One region of the Frondihabitans sp. 4ASC-45 genome, then DNA from elsewhere that is predicted to be linked to it. Evidence: predicted binding sites of a transcription regulator. Region 1 holds the regulator's gene; each other region holds the start of a gene.

Region 1 (5,847 bases):
ACTTCTCAGGGTGGAACTGGGTGGCCCAGAGGGGGCCGTTCTCGACCGCGGCGACGAACGGACCGCCGTGATCGCCCCAGGTGACGAGCGGGCCCTTGCGGGCCCCGTGCCCCTTGAGGCTCCAGGACTGGGCCGCGAAGGAGTGGACGAAGTAGAAGCGCTCGTCGCGGACGCCGTCGAAGAGAAGCGACTCGGTCGGCGCGTCGACGGTGTTCCAGCCCATGTGCGGCAGAACCTCCGCCTTCAACTCGTCGATGACGCCGGGCCATTCGCCGAGGCCGTCGACCTCGGAGCCACGCTCGACGCTCCGGTCGAAGAGCACCTGCATTCCGACACAGACGCCGAGGACTGGTCGGCCGCCCGCCAGACGCCGATCGATCTTTTCGGCGCCGCGGACGGACTCGAGCTGGCTCATCACCGCGGAGAACGCACCGACACCGGGAACGAACAACCCGTCGGCTTTGGCCACGCGGTCGCTCTCGGCAGTGAGCTCGACATCGGCGCCGGCGAGCTCGAGCGCTTTGATGGCCGAGTGCACGTTGCCGCTGCCGTAGTCGAGCACGACGACCCTCGGGCGGGCACCGGCGGCCGTCACAGAGCACCCTTCGTCGAGGGAATACCCTCGACGCGAGGATCGGGCTCGACGGCAGCCCGAAGTGCCCGAGCGAAAGCCTTGAATTCTGCCTCGGCGATGTGGTGCGGATCACGACCGCCGAGCACGGTGATGTGCACGGTGAGCCCCGCGTGGAACGCGATCGCCTCGAAGACGTGGCGAACCATCGACCCCGTGAAGTGGCCACCGATCAGGTGCATCTCGAACCCGGCCGGCTCGCCCGTGTGCACGAGATAGGGACGACCGGAGACGTCGACGACCGCCTGCACCAGCGCCTCGTCGAGCGGCACGAGCGCGTCACCGTAGCGACGGATGCCCGCCTTGTCTCCGAGCGCCTGCTTCAGCGCGGTGCCGAAGGTGATGCCGATGTCTTCGACCGTGTGGTGCACGTCGATGTGGGTATCGCCGGTGGCCTTGACACTGAGGTCGATGAGCGAGTGCTTCGAGAGCGCGGTGAGGAGGTGATCGAAGAACGGCACCGACGAGTCGATGCTCGCCGAGCCCGTCCCGTCGAGGTCGAGAGACAGGTCGATGCTCGACTCACTCGTGGATCGACTGACCGACGCGGTGCGATCGCGGAACGCCTGGGACGCTGTGCTCATGCTCCGAGCCTAATGTCGCTCATGGCCTCGAGGAACGCCGTGGTCTCAGCAGCCGTGCCGGCGCTCACGCGCAGGTGCCCCGGGATCGCGAGATCGCGCACGATGATGCCGCGAGCGAGGAGCTGCTCGAAGACCGCCTCGGGATCGTCGACGCCGCCGAAGAGGACGAAGTTCGACCACGTCGGCCACGGGTGATAGCCGAGCTCGGTGAGCGTCTCGACGATACGGTCACGCTGCGCCTTGATGTCGTCGACCATGGCGAGCATCTCGTTGGCGTGCCGGAGGGCGGCGACGGCGGCGGCCTGCGTCAACGACGACAGGTGGTATGGAAGCCGCACGAGTCGGAGCGCGTCGATCACCGCAGGGTCGGCGGCGAGGTAGCCGACTCGGGCACCCGCGAACGCGAACGCCTTGCTCATAGTGCGGGAGACGAGCAGACGGGGTCGCCCTTCGAGGAGCGTGACCGCCGAGGGTCGATCGGCGGGCATGAATTCGGCGTACGCCTCGTCGACCAGGACGATGCCCCGGGCAGCCTCGTAGGCCGCCTCGATGGTCGCCAGCTCGACCGGCGTGCCCGTGGGGTTGTTGGGCGCGCACAGGAACACGATGTCGGGATCGACCCGGCGGATCTCGCGGGCGACCGTCTCGGGCGAGATCTCGAAACCCTCGTCTCGAGGCGCTTCGACCCACTCGGTACCCGTGCCCCTGGTGATGATGGAGTGCATCGAGTAGGTGGGGGGAAACCCGAGAGCGGTTCGGCCCGGCCCGCCGAACGCCTGCAGGATCTGCTGAATGACCTCGTTGGAGCCGTTCGCCGCCCAGATCTGCCCCGGCTCGATCGCCTTATCGGGCTCCAGGGCAGCACTGAGATAGCGAGCCAAAGCCTCGCGAAGGGGCGTGAACTCTCGGTCGGGGTAGCGGTTGACCTCGAGTACAGCGGCGGCGACGGATTCGACGATGTCGCGAGCCACGTCTTCGGGAATCGGATGGGTGTTTTCGTTGACGTTCAGCGCGACAGGCACCTTTTTCTGAGGTGCGCCGTAGGGCGACTGACCTCGGAGGTCGTCGCGAATGGGAAGGTCGTCGAGAGTGATAGCCACAGCACCATTTTATGGGGCGGTCTCGCGCCGCGACTGCGTTGTCCACAGGCTCTCCGCTGTTGGCGACTCCGGGCCGCAACTGCAAACGGCGACTGCAGGCGGCACCGGATGTGGCCCATTGTCTGCACCCCACCGGAGACGCGAACGGCGCCACGCGTGAGCGCGGCGCCGAGGGACGGTCAGAAACCTGATCAGCTCTGGCTGTACTGCACCGGGATGGCGAGCGACTGGCCCGGCATGACCTGCGTCGAAGAGAGGTCGTTCAACTTGACGATGTCGGAGATGACGTCGCGCGGGTCGGAGCCGGGGGCGACGCCCTCTGCCACCTGCCACAGGGTCTCGCCCGCCGCGACGGTGACGTGGTCGAAATGGACGTTACCCGCGGAACTCGTCGCGACGGCGCTGCCACCGGTGAGCAGGAAGCCGGCAATAAGGGCGAGTGCGGCAACGGCGACGGCGAGCGTCAGAACCAGGCGACCACGGCGCGTGATGCGGAGGTGGGTCGGCACGTTAGTGGGGACCGGACCCGAGGTCGAAACCGTCGCGGCGCGGGAGGTAGAAGGAACCAGTGCGGTGATCGTAGCGCTCATGCTGTTGCCTCTCTTATCGAATGCGATCGGCCCGTAAGACTGCGGACTCGAAGGCGTGTTCCGAACATATCTTCGATTACAGCCGATTTCAAGAGCTCGGTACCAGAAATTCGACAAAAAACACGCGACACACTCGAACATGTGTTTGTTCTGCCATATCTGACCGGATACAGTTTCGATCGGTGGGATCAGTAGACCAGCGACCACCGACATTCGAGAGGGCGAGATGGCACGCGAGACCGCACGACGCGAAACCCAGGGCGATCAAGGCGCCGACGTGACGTCTCTAAAGAAGGCCCTCACCGCGAAGCAGACGCTGATTCTCACGGCGATCCGCGACTCGATAGGCAGCCGCGGTTACCCGCCGAGTATGCGCGAGATCGGCGATGCGGTCGGGTTGGCCTCTCTCTCCAGCGTGACGCACCAGCTCAATCAACTCGAGCTGGCGGGAGCGATTCGCCGAGACCCGAACCGGCCACGCGCTCTCGAGGTTCTTCTCGAAGACCCGGCCAAGTCGGATCCTGAGCCCTCGATCGTCCGTTATGACGACGACGACAACATCACCGCCCGGGTGCCCCTGGTCGGCCGAATCGCCGCGGGTATTCCGATCACAGCGGAGCAGCAGGTCGAAGATGTCATGCCGCTGCCCCGCACGCTCGTCGGCAAGGGCGAGCTGTTCATGCTCAAGGTCGTCGGCGACTCGATGATCGACGCTGCGATCTGCGACGGCGACTGGGTGGTCGTCCGCCAGCAGGGCAACGCGGAGAACGGCGAGATCGTGGCCGCGATGCTCGACGACGAGGCGACCGTCAAGGTCTTCCGTCAGCGCGACGGGCACACCTGGCTGCTCCCCCGCAACTCGAACTTCGAGCCGATCGTCGGCGATCACGCGCAGATCCTCGGCAAGGTCGTCGCTGTGCTGCGGTCGCTCTAGTAGCCCTCGGAAGTACGAAAACCGCCCTCGAGCCGAAGCTCGGGGGCGGTTTTGGTGCACTCGGCAGAAGTGTCCGCCTCTAGTGCGCGAACTCCTGCAGTGTCGGGGCGTCCTGCGGATAGACCCGGGCTGTCACCCGAGTGCCCTCAGCGACGTATTCGACGTCGACGACGCGTCCGATCTCGTGAATTCGAGACACGACATCACCGCGATCGAACGGCACAAGCAGATCGAGCTCGACCTCGGGCCGGGGCAGCAACTCGGCGATCCGCGCGCGCAACTCGTCGATACCCGCGCCCGTGCGGGCCGACACGAAGATCGCGTCGGGCACCATGCCCTGGAGTACCAGCCGCTGGCTCTCGTCGATCAGGTCGCTCTTGTTGAAGACGACCACCTCGGGAATGTCACGCCCGTCGACCTCCGAGATCACCTCTCGAACCGTCGCCAGCTGAGCAGCCGGATCGGGGTGCGATCCGTCGACGACGTGAACGATGATGTCGCTGTCTTGCACTTCTTCGAGAGTCGACCGGAAGGCCTCGACGAGCTGATGCGGCAGGTTGCGCACGAATCCGACGGTGTCGGAGTAGGTGAACGGCCGGCCATCGTCGGTCGACGACTTGCGGACGGTCGCGTCTAGCGTCGCGAACAGGGCGTTCTCGACGAGAACCCCGGCGCGGGTCAGACGGTTCAGCAGGCTCGACTTGCCGGCGTTGGTGTAGCCGGCGATCGCCACGCTCGGAACCGTGTTGCGCACCCGGTTGGCCCGCTTCGCGACTCGAGCCGGCTTCATCTCTTTGATCTTCTTGCGAAGAATCGCCATGCGGGTGTGGATGCGGCGACGGTCGAGTTCGATCTTCGTCTCACCCGGCCCACGGGAGCCCATTCCGGCGCCCGCGCCACCGACCTGGCCACCGGCCTGGCGCGACATCGAGTCACCCCAACCGCGCAGTCGCGGGAGGAGGTATTCCAGCTGGGCCAGTTCGACCTGCGCCTTGCCCTCGCGGCTCGTGGCGTGCTGGCTGAAGATGTCGAGGATCACGGCCGTGCGGTCGATTACCTTGACCTTCACCACGTCTTCAAGCGCGCGCCGCTGGCTCGGAGCCAGCTCGGTGTCGGCGATCACGGTGTCAGCGCCGAGGGCCAAGACGGTGTTCTTCAGCTCGAGCGCCTTGCCCGACCCGAGGTACGTGCTGGGGTCGGGGTTGGGGCGACGCTGCAGGAGCCCATCGAGGACCACCGCGCCCGCGGTCTCAGCCAACGCCGCCAACTCGCGCAACGAATTCTCGGCGTCGCCGAGCGACCCCTGCGAGTACACGCCGATGAGCACCACGTTCTCCAGCCGAAGCTGTCGGTACTCGACCTCGGTGACGTCTTGCAGCTCGGTGGAGAGGCCGGCCACGCGCCGAAGCGCCTGCCGGTCTTCGCGGTCGAACTGATCGCCGTCGTGGTGATCGTCTCCGGTACCGTCGCCTCTCGTGCCGAGACCCTGGGTCTGGATGGCCTGGGCCGGCGAGAAGACGGACAGGCCGGCTCGCGACGAGGCATTGCTCAGGATCCGGTCGACGACGTCGTCGCGCTCGGCGCCCTTCTCCTCTGTGGTGCTGTGCTCTGTCATTCGAGTCACATTAGACCTTTCGTGTTCAGTAATCTGGGGTGATGACCAGCGATCACTACTTCTCGAGCTCCCCCTCGAGCGAGCTCCGACCGAGAGAGATCACGGTCGAGCTCGCCGGGCGTGAGCTCACGCTGGCAACCGCCGCGGGCGTCTTCAGCCCGGGGCGGATCGATCCGGGTACCGCGGTACTTCTTGGATCAATGCCGACGCCACCGAGCGACGGCACTTTCTTGGATGTGGGGTGTGGATGGGGGCCGATCGCGCTCACTCTCGCCCTTCGGGCGCCCGAGGCAACCGTGTGGGCGGTCGACGTCAACGAGCGCGTCCTCGAACTCCTTCGAGAGAACGCCGCTCGCGTCGGCCTCACGAACGTCAACGCCGTGCTGCCCCAAG
Region 2 (5,847 bases), on a different contig from region 1:
GGGAGTGCCCTCGGGAGCAGCCTGTCGGGCGCGTGCGGCGAGGTTGTTCTGCGTGACGACGACGTCGGTGTCAGCGGGGATCTCGTGAACGGCAGAGTGCGAGACCTCGACCCCGCTCTTCTTCAACTGCTTCTTGAGCGTGGTCGCGAGCATGATGCTCGAGCCCATGCCGGCGTCGCAGGCGACCACCAATTTCTTGACGTGTGCTCCATCGAGGGTGGCCACGGTAGCTCCTAGGTCGGCGGCGGGGATTACCCAATGATGCTCCGCGCGAGGGTGTGGTGCCCACGAGGCCGGAGGCACGTCGGTGGAGGCGCACGCACCGCTGCCCGAGCCCCCGGCCTCGGGCGGCGGTTAGTCAGTGCGCGGCGGCATCCCAGCTCTCGCCGAGGCCGACCGAGACGTCGAGAGGAACACGGAGCTCGGCCGCCGAGCCCATCCGGCGCCGAACGACGTCTTCGACTATTTCGGCCTCCCCCTCGGCGACCTCGACGATGAGTTCGTCGTGCACTTGCAACAGCACCCGCGACTGCAGCTCGCGCTGGTCGATCTCAGAGCGGACGCCGAGCATGGCGCGCTTCATGATGTCGGCGGCGGAGCCCTGGATCGGGGCGTTCAAAGCGGCGCGCTCGGCGTTTTCGCGGAGCACGCGGTTCGACGACTTCAGGTCGGCGAACGGGCGCCGACGCCCGAAGATCGTCTCGGTGTAGCCGTCGTCGCGGGCCTGCTCGACGACGTTGCGGAGGTACTCGCGCACAGCCCCGAATCGCGAGAAGTAGTCGGTCATCAACTGCTTCGCCTCTGCGGTCTCGATACGCAGCTGCTTCGACAGCCCGAAGGCGCTCAGCCCATAGGCGAGACCGTACGACATGGCCTTGACCTTGGTGCGCATCGCGGGGCTGACCTCGGAGGGCTCGACGCCGAAGATGCGGGCCCCGACGAAGCGGTGCAGGTCTTCACCCTCGGTGAACGCGGTGATGAGGCCTTCGTCGCCCGAGAGGTGCGCCATGATGCGCATCTCGATCTGCGAGTAGTCGGCCGTCAGGAGCGTCTGATAGTCGGGACCATGCTGGAAAGTGGCCCGGATCTCGTGGCCGACCGCGGTCTTGACCGGGATGTTCTGCAGGTTCGGGTCGATCGACGAGATACGGCCGGTGGTCGTTCCCGTCTGGTCGTAGGTCGTGTGGATGCGGCCGTTGTCGTCGATCGCCTTGTCGAGAGTGTCGATGATCTGGCGCAGCTTCGTGGCGTCGCGATGCTTGAGCAGCAGCCCCAAGAAGGGATGGGGGTGCTTCTCTTGCAGGTCGGCGAGGGACGCGGCATCGGTCGAGTAGCCGGTCTTCATCGAGCGGGTCTTCGGCATGTCGAGCTGCTCGAACAGCACCTCTTGCAGCTGCTTGGGCGAGCCGAGGTTGACCTCACGGCCGATGACCTCGAATGCCTCAGCCGCGAGCGTCGCCGCCGTGTCGGCGAGGCGTGCAGAGAGGGCTCGAAGAGCGGGGCGGTCGGTCGCCACGCCCGTGAGCTCCATATCGCCGAGCACCGGAACGAGGGGAAGCTCGAGGTCGCGCAACACGCCCCGGGAGCCCTCGTCGAGCAGCTCGTCGAGCTCCGCGGAGACACGGAGGGCAAACCACGCCTCGGCAGCGGCACCGCCGGCGTCGTCGGCGGGCACGAGTTGGTCGGGGTCGGCGACCGGCATGCGTTCGGCCAGGTGCTCGTAGACCAGGTCGGCCAGTGCGAACGAAGTACGCCCCGGTCGCAGGAGCCACGCGGCGATTCGCGGGTCGCCGACGAGGCCGGTCAGGGTGAGACCGACTCGCTTGAGCGCCTTGTACGCGCGCTTGGCGTCGTGCACGACTTTCGGTGAGTCAGCGTCGAGCCACGCTTCGAGAGCCACGTAGTCGCCTCGGCCCGCCGCCCAGGGGATGTAGACCGAATCGTCGCTGGCCGCGATGCCGAGGCCGGTGACTGTGCCGTCGCTGCCGTACTCGACCGACACGCCGACCGGCGGTTTGTCGGCGGCGGCGTGGGTGCGCAGCCAGTGCGCTAGCTCTTCGTCGACGAGCGTGCGAACGACCGGGACGACGGGGCCGGAGGGTGCCTCGGGCTCGGCGGCGACGCCTGCGGCGGGAGCCGAGGATCCGGCGGCGCCGCCCTCGGCCAACGCGACCACGCGCTCGAGCAGCGTGCGAAACTGCAGTCGATCGAACACCTCGCGCACGGCGGGCACGTCGATCGGGCGTCGCTCGAGATCGTCGGGACCGACCGGCAGATCGATGTCGGTGACGAGACGGTTGAGTTTGCGGTTGCGGACGGCGCGGTCGTACTGCTCGCGGAACTTGTCGCCGACGACGCCCTTGATCTCGTCGCGGTGCGCCACGACCTCGTCGAGAGAGCCGAACTGGTTGATCCACTTCACGGCTGTCTTCTCGCCGACCTTGTCGACGCCGATCAGGTTGTCACTCGTCTCGCCGACGAGGGCCGCGACCTCGGGGTACTGGTGGGGCTCGATGCCGTAGCGCTCGAACACCTTGTCGCGGTCGTAGCGCGTGAGGTCGGTGACGCCGCGGGCCGAGGGGTAGAGCAGTGTGACGTCGTCGTTGACCATCTGGATGGCGTCGCGGTCACCCGAGACCACGAACACCTTGTAGCCGCCGGACGACCCCCGGGCAGCGAGGGTGGCGAGGATGTCGTCGGCCTCGAAGTCTTCTTTGGTGATGGTGGTGATGCCCATCGCGTGCAGCGCCTCTTCGAGCAGAGGGATCTGACCGACGAACTCGACCGGAGTCTCGTTTCGGGTGCCCTTGTACTCGGGGTATTCACGCGTGCGGAACGAATACCGGGAGATATCGAAGGCGACCGCCAGGTGAGTCGGCTTCTCGTTCTTCAGCAGGTTGAGCAGCATCGAGATGAAGCCGTGGATGGCGTTCGTGTGCTGGCCGTCGCGATTGACGAAACTGTCGATGGGCAGGGCGTAGAAGGCCCTGAAGGCCAGGGAATGACCGTCGATTACGAGAAGGGTAGGCTTTTCTGAACTCGGCACCCCGTCAGCCTAGCCGCCCCCTCCGACACTCGTCTTGGCCTCGGATCCTGGGCTCTTTTCCCTCTCGCCGTCCTGGAGAAATCGTGACCGACCAGCCGTTCAGCCCCGCCGCCCTCGCCTTCCTCGACGGCCGCGGCGCCGGGGAGCTCGCCGAGAAGATGGGCATCGAGATCGTCGCGCTGAGCGCCGAGCACGCGGTCGCGACCATGCCGGTCGACGGCAATCGGCAACCGGTCGGCATCTTGCACGGCGGGGCTCACGTCGTGCTCGCCGAGTCGCTCGGGTCGATGGCCGCGAGCGTCCACGCCGGGCCGGGCCGCATCGCCATGGGCATCGAGCTCAACGCCTCGCACAGCCGGGCCGCCTCGTCGGGCGTCGTCACGGGCACGTGCACCGCGATCCACCTGGGCCGCACGCTGACGACGCACGAGATCGTCATGACCGACGAGGAGGGGCGGCGACTCTCGACGGTTCGGATCACCAACATCCTTCGCGATGCGCCTACCTCCTAGGCGGCAGCCGCCGGGAGCCTTGGCCGCGCCTCCGTTGCAAATGTGAAGGAGAAACGTCGGTGAGCTGACGAATTCATAGGGATCTGCGGGCGCGAGGGCGAGAATCTTCTTCAAATTCGAAGGAGAGGGGCGGGCACGCACAAGCGGCCGGCTCCCAGAGGGAACCGGCCGCCGCGGTGAGTACAGCTACTTCTTGACGCTTACTTCTTGACGCTGAGCTGCTCGATGATGGCCTGGGCGACATCGTGCATGGTGAGACGGCGATCCATCGACGCCTTCTGGATCCAGCGGAAGGCCTCGGGCTCGGTGAGACCCATCTTCTCGTTCAGCAGGCCCTTGGCGCGATCGACGAGCTTGCGCGTCTCGAAGCGCTCGACCAGGTCGGCGACCTCGGCCTCGAGGGTGATGATCTGCGTGTAGCGCGAAAGAGCGATTTCGATCGCGGGCAGGAGGTCGTTGGGGGTGAACGGCTTGACGACGTAGGCGAGGGCGCCCGCCTCGCTGGCGCGCTCGACGAGCTCCTTCTGGCTGAAGGCGGTGAGGAGAACCACGGGAGCGATGTGATTCTTCGACAGCGTTTCGGCCGCGGAGATGCCGTCGAGCTTGGGCATCTTGACGTCCATGATGACCAGGTCGGGACGAAGTTCGGTGGCCAGTGCGACCGCAGTCTCGCCGTCGCCCGCCTCGCCGACGACCTCGAAGCCGTTGTCGCGAAGGATCTCGACGATGTCGAGACGGATGAGTGACTCGTCTTCGGCGACGACTACTCGGCGGGGAGCTGTTGGTGTTGCTTCTAGGTCACTCACGATTGGAATCCTACCGGTCTGTTCTGAGGAGGGGGCTCGCATCGTCGCGATCCGGACCGGAGCCTCGGTGGAGACGCGGCCAGGGTGCGAATGGCGGGACTCGAACCCGCAAGCCGTGAGGCAGAGCATTTTGAGTGCCCCGTGTATGCCAATTCCACCACATTCGCGCAGTCGTCGATCCTAGCGGACAGGTCGCCGTCGCTGGTGTTCTCGCCTTCGCCTCAAGGCCGGACGGCCCAAAAGAATCACTTTCTTCGCGACTTTGTGGCTGGAATCCCCCCGCGAGTCATCGTCCTGGGCTACGGTTGTCAGTACTGGTTGTTGTGTTACGCATTTGTACTTCGCGATGGGGCACGTGGCATCGGTTCGTCATTCAGGCGAAAAGGTCGTCCGAGTCTCATCGTTCTTAGAGGGAGCGGACCAAAAAAGCACCGCGACGAGAGATCCCACAGGTAAGGGATCGAACACCTCTGATTGAAGGAATAGAAAAATGGCAACAGGCACCGTGAAGTGGTTCAACTCCGAAAAGGGCTTCGGCTTCATCACCCCCGACGACGGATCCACTGACGTGTTCGCGCACTTCTCTGCGATTTCCGGCGACGGCTACCGCAACCTCGAAGAGAACCAGAAGGTCGAATTCGAGACCGCTCAGGGCAACAAGGGCCTCCAGGCCGAGAACATCCGCGTTCTCTAAGACCCCCGCACTTCGAAAGACCCCGTCTGCTTCGGCAGGCGGGGTCTTTTCGCGTGCGCCAGCTTGGTACGCGTGCGCCAGCCTGTTCGAGTGACGCGGAGACGCGTTCAGCGCGGAGTGGCCAACCCGAGCAACTCGGCAACCGGCTCGAAATCGTGTCGCGCCGTGATGTACGCCAACTCGGCCAGCGCACCCGCTTCGGCCGCGGTCGCCGTCGTCGCCCCCGTCGACGACGGTGTCGAGACCCGAGGATCCGGCACGAACGGCGCATCATCCCGCGCAACGAGGGCGGCTCGATACCGCTTGGTCACGACGCTCCACAGCACGAGCTCGTCGGCCGTGGCATCGTCGGGTGCCCCGCGAGCGACGTCTCCCGGGATCTCGACGGCGGGAAGCCGGACCTGCTCGGGCTCGGGCTTCCGGCCGAGACACGCCTCGCGGATCCCGTAGGCGCTGGCGAAACCGACCAGGCCGCCGAGGATGAACATCATCAGCAGCGCAACGGGGTCGGCCAGATCGGACGACCTGATTGCCGAGGCATCGATCAGGATGCCACCGGCCACTCCCCCGACGACGACGCTCCAGTGGATGCGAGGGCGGCGGTGGTGCGGTGAACCCGGACGGGCCCAGCTGGCCTGAGTCTCGGCGACGTCGTGCCCGGTGTCGGAGGGGACGGCGTAGAGCCGTGCGCCGACCGCGAAGCATCCGGGATGCGAGCCGTTGATCGCCATGGTGACGATCCTAGGATCGGGTGAGCGGTGGGATCCTCGATTCTCAGCAGGAACACGG
Region 3 (5,847 bases), on a different contig from region 1:
ACCCGCTGCTGCTGGCCGCCCGAGAGCTGGCTCGGGTAGCGGTCGGCAAACGCGCGATCGAGACCGACGGTGTCCATCAGCTCGAGCGCCCGGATCCTTGCTTCGGCCTTCTTGACGCCCTTGAGGAGTGGCACCGTCGCGATGTTGTCGACCACCTTGCGGTGCGGAAGCAGGCCGGAGTTCTGCATGACGTAGCCGATGCTGCGCCGGAGACCCACCGGCTCGAGGCCGCCGATGTCGTCGCCGTCGATCTGGATCGACCCCGAGGTGGGATCGACCATTCGGTTGATCATCCGGAGGATCGTGGTCTTACCGCACCCGCTGGAACCAACGAAGACCGTCGTCTTGCGGGAGGGGATCACGAGGCTGAAGTCTTCGACGGCACGAGTTCCGTCGGGATACTGCTTGGTTACCGAGCGGAACTCGATCATGGGCGACCCTTCTCGCTGGACATGGCATCGATGGACAGTTTCTTCGGGCACCTTCTTCGTGGGCACCACAAATCGACACACGCCAGGTCGTCACACTGAACCACAGTTGCGGCGGCAGTGTTACGAGGCCGTCATAAATCGCCTCAGGCGGACGGGATGCGCTCCAGATATGCCGCCACGACCACCCGGCTTTCGTCGAGGAAGCGCGAGTCGCCCTGAGGATCGTGCAGGAACGCGCGGGCGACGAGCGACGTCGACACCTCGGTCGCCACCTCGATCGCGAACTCGAGGTCGGCGGTGCGTTCGAGAGAGAAGATCTCGACGAGGTGAGACGTCAGTTGATCGGAAAGCGATCGACGCGCGTCGGCATCGCCCGAGCGGTCGGCCGTCTCGGTCTCGCTGAAGCGGATCGCGCGGAAGCCCGGCTCACTGCGGTACATCTCGACCTGGGCCGTGATGGCGAGGTCGAGGGCGGAGTGCCAGTCGGCCGAATCCGCCTCGCCGATCGCTGCCCCGAGCCGCTCGAGCAGGCGCGCGATGCTGCGCGCCGCCAGCGCCTCGACGACGGCGATACGGTCGGGAAAGTAGCGGTAGACCGTGCCGATGGAGGCTCCGGCCCGCTCGGCGACCATGGCCGTGGTCAGACGCTCGAAGCCGATCTCGTCGATGATGCCGGCAGCGGCGTCGAGGAGCCCGGTGAGCCGTGCAGAGCTTCTCGCCTGCACGGGCTCGTTCCTGAGCAGTGATGATCCCCCGGGCAGTGCTTCATTGACATCGGTGACGAGCAATGGTTCTCCTTCTTACAAGCGTTGCGACGCCTCGATGTCGTCCACCTACGGTTGACTGGACGTCATGTGCGGAAGAATCGTGATGGCGCGCGCCTCGAGCGACCTAGTGGCGCTCTTCGACGTGGACGTGACGGGAGACACTCTTCCAGAGCCTTCCTGGAATATCGCCCCGACTGCGCAGGTGAGTCTTCTCGTCGACGCGGCACCCCGGGGCGAGGATGCGGGAGGGCCGCCGATCCGTCGACTGGCCTCGGCGAAATGGGGCCTCATCCCCTCCTGGGCCGACGACCCTTCGGTAGGGTCACGCGCCTTCAATGCCCGCATCGAGACGGCGGCCGAGAAGCCCACCTTCCGCGACGCGGTCGTGTCGAGGCGCGCCGTGATCCCCGCCTCGGGCTACTACGAGTGGGTACCGCAGGCCGACGGATCCAAGCTTCCCGTGTACGTGAGCCTTCCCGACGACGAACTGATGCTCTTCGGTGCGCTCTACGAGTGGTGGCGCAATCCGGGCGCGGCAGCGAACGACGCCGGTCGCTGGATCCTGAGCACCACGATTTTGACCCGCGAGGCCGTCGGGCCGCTCGCCGAGATCCACGAGCGGATGCCCGTGCTGGTCGACGCCGAGATCATGGAGGACTGGCTCGATCCGCACACCGAGGGCGACGCCGACCTCCTCGAGGGCATCTCGGGCGAAGCCGAGCAGCACGCCTACCGGGTGACCGTGCGAGAGGTGCCGGGCGGGCAAGTCGGCGAGCCGCTGGCGAGCGCCGCAGGCGACTGATCGTCGCGGACGGGCAAACCGGCCGGCGTGCCAGAATGATCGAATGCTGGGCTCCCGAAAGTCGCCACCCGCCCGAAAATCCGACTCGACGAGCCGATTCGCCAAAAACCTCGCGCAAACCCCCCTCGGGCAGAGCCCCCTCGGCCAGAGCCAGCTGGCCCAGAACGTCGTCTCGCAGGGCGTCGAGCCGATGCTGCACCGGGCCGCGCGCATGGAAGACACGATCCACGAGTTCCGCGAGCGGAATGCCCGGCGACGCGGCCTGATCCCGACGATCGTCCCGTTCGTCGGCTACGGGGGCGACGGCTGGTTCCGCGTGCTCGGCCGCGTGCTCCTGACGAAAGACGGCGAGAAACGCTCTACCGGGCACACGCACGTGCGCGGTTGGAGGAGCTTCACCAGCGTTCCGATCGACGAGGTCGTCGTCGACGTGGTGGTCGACGGCGTCACCCATCACGCGACCGCCGATCGCGGCGGAGTCGTCGACGCTCGAATCGAAGTGGGATTGCCGCCGGGGTGGAACACCATCACACTCCGCACCGAGGGCTCCCTCGACGTCTCGGCGGAGATCTTCGTCATCGACCCGTCGGCGCGATTCGGCATGGTGTCCGACATCGACGACACCGTGATGGTGACTGCACTCCCCCGCCCGCTCCTCGCCGCCTGGAACACCTTCGTGCTCGATGAGCACGCTCGACGGCCCGTGCCCGGCATGGCCGTCCTCTACGAGCGCCTCCGCGCGACACACGACGGCTGCCCGGTCATCTACCTCTCGACCGGCGCCTGGAACGTGGCTCCGACGCTCTACCGGTTCCTCACCCGCAACTTCTACCCGCGCGGTCCGCTCCTCCTGACCGACTGGGGTCCGACCCACGATCGCTGGTTCCGATCGGGGCGCCAGCACAAGCAGCAGTCGCTGGCCCGTCTGGCACAGGAGTTCCCCGACATGGAATGGCTGCTCATCGGTGACGACGGGCAGCACGACGAAGACCTCTACGGCGGGTTCCTGCGAGATCATCCGAGCAACGTGGCCGGCGTGGCGATCCGCCAGCTGTCGTCGAGCGAGGCCGTGTTCGCCGGTGGCCGCTCCCGGAGCGAGGAGCGCGAGCGCGCCACCAACGTGCCCTGGATCTATGCGCCCGACGGCGCCGGCATCTGGGATCAGCTGGTCGAGAAGGGGCTCGTCGAGCCGAACTGAGCGGCTAGTGGCTGCCGGCCAGCATCTGCATCACCTGGTCGTAGTTACCGTTGGCCTCGGAGTAGCGCAGCGGCTTCACGCGCTCGACCATGACCTGCTTCTCGTCCGGTCGCTCGGTGAGGATCGACATGACCTCGTCGAGGAACTCGTCGACCGGCATGGCGCGCCCGCTGTCGTCCTGATCCTGACCGAGCAGGGTCGTAGCGACCGCCGGCGGGACCAGCTCGAGCACCTCCACCGACGTGTCGGCGAGCTGCAGGCGCAGGATGTCGGTGAACGAGGCCACGGCGGCCTTAGTCGCGTTGTACGTCGGAGTGAGGGCGAGGGGCGTGTAGGCGAGGCCCGAGGTGACGGTCATGATCGTGGCGTCCGGCTTGGTCTGCAAGAACTCGGTGAACGCGGCGATCGTGCGGATCGTCCCGAGCAGGTTGGTCGTGATCGTCTTCTCGGCGGTCTCGAGGAACCCGGCCGAGTGCAGGTCTTCCGGCTGCATGATCCCGGCCATGGTGATCACCACATTGAGCTCAGGATCCGACGCGGTCACCTTCGTGAACGCCTCCGCGATCGATGTCGGATCGGCGACGTCGAGCTCGAGACCGGTGATCCCCGGGTTGCTCGCCTCGATGTCGCGCAGCAGCTCGGCGCGGCGCCCGGCCACGATCACCTTGTTGCCCGCAGCGGCGAATCGCTGGGCGAGCCCCAGGCCGAGTCCCGAGGTGCCGCCGGTGATGAGAATGGTGTTTCCTGTCGTCTTCATGTCTTCACTCTGCTCGGGTCGGCGGGTCTCGGGTAGGGAGCGCTCAGCCGCGGACTCCCGGTCTCTGCTTCCTTCTCAGGTGGCTGGCCGGCTGCCTTTCCGAATTTGAAGGAAAAACCTCACGGGCGAAACGAAAACACAAGGATCCGACGGGGTCACGCACCGGGATCTCCTTCAAATTCGGAGAGGGCCGGGTCGGGGGCTGGGTTGGGGCTGGAAACGGGCGCGAATGTCGGTGGCGATTTCTAGAATTCGAACGTATCTTCGAATCAGACGAATAAGGCGCACATGAGAATCGACGAGCGAGTACCGGTCGAGACGACCGACGAGGGGTTACCCCTCCGATTCACCTGGCGCCGCGTCGTCTACGGGGTGGTCAGCTCGCCCGAGTACTGGATCACCCGGCAGGCATGGTGGGCGTCGGCGAAACGAGCGCCCCGCGGGGCCGGCGCCGACCTGATCGAGATGCCGGTCTGGCGAGTCGACGCCCTTCCCCTCACCGATGGCGCGCAGAGGGTCGACGGCACGTTCGACCTAGCCCGAGATCCCGTCAGCCACGAGTGGCTGCTGCTTGGTGTCTTCGACGACGAGGTCGATCAGCAGCTGTTCGCCTGACGCCGCCCTGGTTCGACCGATTCGAAGCTCCCGAGTGATTTGATGAGCCCATGCCCCTAGCGATCGAAGACTATGCACTGATCGGCGACTGCCACACCGCCGCCCTGGTCGGCCGAAACGGCAGCATCGACTGGCTGTGCCTCCCCCGGTTCGATTCGGCGTCGATGTTCGCCGCGCTTCTCGGCGACGACGACAACGGTCGCTGGCTGGTCGCGCCGAGCGATGAGGCCGCCACAGCCACCCGCTCGTACGTCGACAGCACGTTCGTGTTGACCACGCGCTGGGTCACCGCGACCGGTGAAGTCGAGGTGACCGACCTGATGCCCTACGGCGACAGGCGCGCCGATGTCGTCCGGCGAATCCGCGGCATCCGCGGCACGGTGACGATGCACGAAGACCTCCGCATCCGTTTCGCCTACACGACCGCTGTTCCCTGGATCAGGCAGATCCCCGATTCCGCCGACATTGCCGCCGGCCGGGGCGAGCCCGGCACGACCGCACTGATCGCGATCGCCGGGCCCGACGCCGTCGTCGTCCGCGGCCCCAAGCTCACCGCCTCCGACCACACCCACGAGGCCACCTTCGACGTCTCCGAGGGTGAGACAGTCGATCTGTCGCTGACCTGGTATCCGTCGCACCGCGAGCCGCCCGCTTCGATCGACGTCGGGGCGCGGATCCTCGACACGGTCTCGTGGTGGCAGGAATGGGCTTCCCACTCCGACGCCCCCGCCGTCTACTCCTCCGAGGTGCACCGCTCGCTCCTGCTGCTCCGAGCGCTCACCCACGAAGACACGAACGGCATCGTCGCGGCCGCCACCACGAGCCTGCCCGAGCAGTTCGGCGGGCAGCGCAACTGGGATTACCGTTACGTCTGGCTTCGCGATGCGTCGATGACTCTGCAGGCGCTGATCCTGCACGGCTTCGCCGACGAGGCCACCGGCTGGCGCGACTGGCTTCTGCGCGCCATCGCCGGCGACCCCGCCGATGTGCAGATCATGTACGGGCTGGCGGGCGAGCGCTATCTGGCCGAGACGACCATCGACGAGCTGCCGGGCTACCAGGGGGCTGCGCCGGTGCGCATCGGCAACGGCGCCTTCACGCAATATCAGGGCGACGTCTTCGGTGAGGTGATGGTCGCTCTTCACGATGCCCGCGAGCTCGGCGTCGAAGAGGGGGCTGATTCGTGGTCGCTGCAGCGGGCCCTCATGTCGTACGTCGAAGACAACTGGTCGCGGCCCGACAACGGCATCTGGGAGATCCGCGGCGAGGCGCAGCAC

The links. Region 1 encodes LexA, which represses DNA repair genes until DNA is damaged. Its sites were predicted from a motif close to TCGAACANNTGTTCGA; they were not measured.
Region 2: the regulator LexA is predicted to act here: its motif matches at 3,134-3,149, upstream of VH571_RS05340 (hotdog fold thioesterase).
Region 3: the regulator LexA is predicted to act here: its motif matches at 4,208-4,223, upstream of VH571_RS04125 (DUF6504 family protein).

What each region holds. Positions count from the first base shown of each region.
Region 1 covers NZ_JBCEBN010000006.1:209,275-215,121, reverse strand. Annotated here, with positions in the region: gene hisH (imidazole glycerol phosphate synthase subunit HisH) at 1-595, opposite strand, end outside; gene hisB (imidazoleglycerol-phosphate dehydratase HisB) at 592-1,215, opposite strand; gene VH571_RS11390 (histidinol-phosphate transaminase) at 1,212-2,315, opposite strand; gene VH571_RS11385 (LysM peptidoglycan-binding domain-containing protein) at 2,507-2,905, opposite strand; gene lexA (transcriptional repressor LexA) at 3,132-3,839, shown strand; gene hflX (GTPase HflX) at 3,919-5,454, opposite strand; gene VH571_RS11370 (class I SAM-dependent methyltransferase) at 5,496-5,847, shown strand, end outside.
Region 2 covers NZ_JBCEBN010000002.1:372,493-378,339, reverse strand. Annotated here, with positions in the region: gene VH571_RS05350 (PTS lactose transporter subunit IIB) at 1-225, opposite strand, end outside; gene polA (DNA polymerase I) at 359-3,046, opposite strand; gene VH571_RS05340 (hotdog fold thioesterase) at 3,205-3,558, shown strand; gene VH571_RS05335 (ANTAR domain-containing response regulator) at 3,759-4,364, opposite strand; tRNA gene VH571_RS05330 (tRNA-Leu) at 4,450-4,531, opposite strand; gene VH571_RS05325 (cold-shock protein) at 4,855-5,058, shown strand; gene VH571_RS05320 (hypothetical protein) at 5,166-5,789, opposite strand.
Region 3 covers NZ_JBCEBN010000002.1:100,526-106,372, reverse strand. Annotated here, with positions in the region: gene VH571_RS04150 (ABC transporter ATP-binding protein) at 1-431, opposite strand, end outside; gene VH571_RS04145 (TetR family transcriptional regulator) at 575-1,219, opposite strand; gene VH571_RS04140 (SOS response-associated peptidase) at 1,284-2,000, shown strand; gene VH571_RS04135 (App1 family protein) at 2,191-3,198, shown strand; gene VH571_RS04130 (SDR family oxidoreductase) at 3,203-3,955, opposite strand; gene VH571_RS04125 (DUF6504 family protein) at 4,244-4,570, shown strand; gene VH571_RS04120 (glycoside hydrolase family 15 protein) at 4,621-5,847, shown strand, end outside.